DNA from 2 places in the Shewanella colwelliana genome. Region 1 is predicted to be linked to the other one. Evidence: predicted binding sites of a transcription regulator. Region 1 holds the regulator's gene; the other holds the start of a gene.

Region 1 (2,208 bases):
CGGCTAAGTCGCTGATAAGTTCCAGTACCTTTTTCTTACTGCCCGGGGTCGCGCAGGTAGTGCACTCCGGCTGCAGGATGGTACTAAGTTCCATCGTTAATGTTTAGTAAGCTTCTCTTTGTGTTTAATGACCTGACGATCTAACTTGTCTATCAGGGAGTCTATTGCGGCGTACATATCCGAATGTTCTGATGTTGCGAAGACTTCTCCACCACGGAGACGTAACTTAGCTTCAACTTTTTGCTGCATTTTTTCGACATTTAATACAACGTGGACATTATTGATCTGATCGAAATGTCGTTCAAGTTTTGTAAATTTTTCTTCAACATAGTTCCGTAGAGATTGGGTTATCTCGATGTGGTGCCCAGTCAGGTTTATTTGCATAAATTTACTCCTCCGGTTTCCAGTTGTTGATTATAAACTTTTGCGCTGATTCGACGGCGGGATCAACATCGCCTCTCGATACTTAGCAATGGTGCGTCGAGCGACCTTAATCCCTTGTTCAGCCAATAATTGTGCCATTTTGCTATCGCTTAATGGTTTCTTCTGGTTTTCAGCAGCAACAAGCTTCTTAATAAAGGCGCGTATCGCTGTTGATGAGCATTCTCCACCATCATCGGTACCAACGTGGCTGGAGAAGAAATATTTTAGTTCAAAAATACCGCGTGGGGTGTGCATATATTTTTGGGTGGTCACACGCGAGATAGTGGATTCATGCATTTCAACCGCTTCGGCGATATCATTGAGCACCATGGGCTTCATCGCTTCTTCACCAAATTCAAAGAAACCCTGTTGGAAATCAACGATGCAGTTGGTGACTTTAAGTAGTGTGTCGTTACGGCTTTCTAGACTCTTTAAAAACCACTTTGCTTCTTGAAGGTGACCACGGATAAATTGTCCGTCAGCTTGGCTCTTGGTACTTCGTGCCATTGCCGCATAATGCTGGTTAACATTAATTTTAGGCATACTATCTGGATTTAGCTCAACCACCCAGCGGCCTTTTTTCTTGGTCACTGTAACATCTGGGATCACGTACTCATCACGACTGGCTGTAATGGCTAATCCTGGGCGTGGATTCAGAGTCTGAATCAGCGCAATTGCATCACGCAGATCATCTTCTTTTAGCTTAGTTTTGCGCATCAATAAGCGGAAATCACGCCCTGCGATCAGGTCTAAGTGTTCGCTGATAAGCATTCTTGCATTGTCGATGTGTGGCGTGTCATTACTGTATTGTGTTAGCTGAATCGTGAGGCATTCACTTAAGTCCCTAGCGGCTACGCCTATGGGGTCGAAGTGTTGCACACGTTTTAAAACTGCTTCAACTTCATCGAGCTCTATTTCAGGGTCGCCCATAGCTTCAAGAATATCATCACAGTTTTGGGTGAGATATCCACGCTCATCAATAGCGTCAATAATTGCGGTGGCGATGGCCAAGTCATTGTCTGAAAAAGGGGTGAGATTTTTTTGCCACTCTAAGTGTTCGTAGAGGCCCTCGGTAGTTTCACCTTGGAAAGGCATATCGTCATCACGCATTGCGCCAGAACTTGAGTTGGGGGAAGCGGTATACATCTCATCCCAAGTGGTATCTACGGGCAACTCATCGGGCATGGAATCTTGAGTCAGGGCGTCAGACGTCTCTAAACTCGAATTATCTTGGCTGGAATCAACTTCAATCTTGTTATCGTAGTTAGTATCAAAGTTATCGCCGTCATCTTGCTGTGATTCGGTGTTGGCACCCTCTTGCTCTTCATCTAACTCGAGTAACGGATTAGATTCTAATGCTTGTTGGATCTCTTGTTGCAGTTCCAGTGACGACAATTGCAACAGACGAATCGCCTGCTGTAACTGTGGAGTCATGGTTAAATGCTGACCCATTTTGAGCTGAAGTGACGCTTTCATCGTACTGCTATTCCCTTGATTTTAATTTTTTAAATGAGAAAGCTTGATTATTCCTTGAGGTAAGCGGGTAACCCATACTCCGCTTTGGTCAAGGAGATACGCTTTGTTATAGCGCTTCTAAATTAACTATAGCTTGAATTGTTCGCCTAAGTACACCGCTCGCACTTGTTGGTTATCCAAGATCTCTGCAGGTGTGCCTTCAGCGATTAAGTTGCCATGGCTAACGATATAGGCCTTTTCACACACGTCTAATGTTTCTCGTACATTATGGTCGGTGATTAACACACCCAGTCCACGGTTTTTGAGCTG
Region 2 (2,208 bases), on a different contig from region 1:
GTTAATCGCCAGCTCGCAATCGTGACGTATTTCCGCCTCGCCGGATGCCACCCCCATCAAAGAAATACGATAAGTATTCGGTGACAAATCCAAATTATCGCGAATGTGCACTGCAGGAACTAAGAAACCTAGCTCCTGCGAGAGCTTCTTACGCACACCTTTAATCCTGCCTAATAGCTCACCACCTTGGCCTTTATCCACTAACGGGATTAAGCGATAGCCAACCTCCAAGCCAATGGTATCAACATGTTGAACATCATCCCAACTAAGTTCTTTAGGTTTCGCGTCACCTGGCGTAGCAGGAGATGTTTTGGCAAGCTCAAGCGCTTGTTGGCGATCCATCTCTTTTTTACGGTGAATAAAGTACGCGCCACCAGCGGTGATAAAACCAAATGAGAGAAAAGCTAAATGCGGCATACCAGGAACGATACCCATAATAAGCAGCACACCAGATGCAATAGCCAACGACTTAGGGCTATCAAACATCTGACTCATTACCATCTGGCCCATATCACCCGATTCGTTCTGTCTGGTCACCATTAGCGCTGCGGCAATAGAGAGCAATAGACCGGGGATCTGCGCAACCAAACCATCACCAATCGTCAGTAGGGTATAGATTTCTACGGCGGAGGAGAAGTCTAAGCCGTGCTGTGCCATACCAATAACAAAACCGCCTAAAATGTTGATAACCAAAATCATGATGCCGGCTATCGCATCACCTTTAACAAACTTAGAGGCACCATCCATCGCACCGTAAAAATCTGCCTCTTTAGTCACTTCGGCGCGTCTAATACGAGCTTGATCTTGATTTAGAACGCCGGCATTTAAATCGGCATCAATCGCCATCTGCTTGCCAGGCATTGCATCGAGAGTAAAGCGGGCACTAACTTCTGAAATACGTCCAGCACCTTTGGTGACCACGGCAAAGTTGATGATAATTAAGATAAGGAACACCACTAAACCGACCGCATAGTTACCACCTATGACAACAGAACCAAAGGCTTCAATTACCTTACCAGCGGCATCTCCACCATTATGGCCTTCAAGCAATACAATACGTGTGGAGGCAACGTTCAACGCCAACCTTAATAGGGTTGCAACTAAGAGTACGGTAGGAAATGCAGCAAAATCGAGCGGCCTATTGGTGTAGATAGCGACCAATAACACAACCAAGGCTAGCGCAATATTAAATGAGAATAAAATGTCGAGTAAAAAGGCCGGTATCGGCAGTACAATCATGGCGAGGGCCGCCAAAACGAGTACAGGAGTCCCTACCCCTTTAAAATTTGCGGGCCTAACTTGCTTTATTTGACCTAAGGTTGCTTTAAAATCCATCAATATAGCGCCTGAACTTTGACATCTAATACAGGTATCAGCAAGAACTACGCCAACCTAGACTCAGTGACTTTTAAGTGACTAAAACATCGACATCCTTGAGCATACGATTGGCATGATAACAAGAGCTGTGATGTTCAGCTTTTAATGTTTTAGCTCATCGGGAATGGGTTGATTGAGTGGAATAGGGGTGGGTCTTTTTCCGCCTTTCTCTTGATATTGACGTAACTGAAACACATAGGCGAGCACTTGAGCTACCGCCGTAAAGAGCCCTTCAGGGATCTCTTGATCCACTTTGGTGGTATGGTAAATCGCTCGGGCTAACGGCGGCGCAGATACAATAGCAACATCATGTTCGCGAGCAATTTCTCGTATTTTAAAGGCAACATCATCGACCCCTTTAGCCAATACATAAGGAGCTGATGCCTTCATCACATCGTACTTTACCGCCACCGCATAGTGTTCAGGATTAACCACAATAACATCGGCATTAGGCACTTCTGCCATCATGCGTCGTTGCGCCATTTCACGCTGCATCTGCCTAACGCGCCCTTTTACTTCTGGCTGTCCTTCCGTGTCTTTATACTCATCTTTAATCTCCTGCTTGGTCATCCGCAGCTGCTTATTGTGGTTCCAAATTTGAAACGGCACATCGATTACCACAATAATAACGGTAGATGAACAGAGCACAATAAACATCCACACCAAAAGATCCAATGCGTTGTAGACGTTACTCGGTAAATGCCCTTGAGAGAGAGTCAAAATATCAAAAAAATAGTAGCTCAGCAGGAAATACGCCATCAACGCGACAACAGAGAACTTGGCGATCCCCTTAGTCAGCTCAACCAGTGCTTGCACACCAAACATGCGCTT

What was found. Region 1 encodes sigma-54, which starts transcription at its own class of promoters, with help from an activator protein. Its sites were predicted from a motif close to GTTGGCACGNNNNTNGNNT; they were not measured.
Region 2: flhA (flagellar biosynthesis protein FlhA) is a predicted target of sigma-54. The motif match lies at 1,374-1,392, and genes of this name have one in related genera.

The regions. Positions count from the first base shown of each region.
Region 1 covers NZ_MCBT01000043.1:126,928-129,135, reverse strand. Annotated here, with positions in the region: gene ptsN (PTS IIA-like nitrogen regulatory protein PtsN) at 1-94, opposite strand, end outside; gene hpf (ribosome hibernation promoting factor) at 97-384, opposite strand; gene BEL05_RS13600 (RNA polymerase factor sigma-54) at 415-1,899, opposite strand; gene lptB (LPS export ABC transporter ATP-binding protein) at 2,026-2,208, opposite strand, start outside.
Region 2 covers NZ_MCBT01000018.1:120,814-123,021, forward strand. Annotated here, with positions in the region: gene flhA (flagellar biosynthesis protein FlhA) at 1-1,335, opposite strand, end outside; gene flhB (flagellar biosynthesis protein FlhB) at 1,480-2,208, opposite strand, start outside.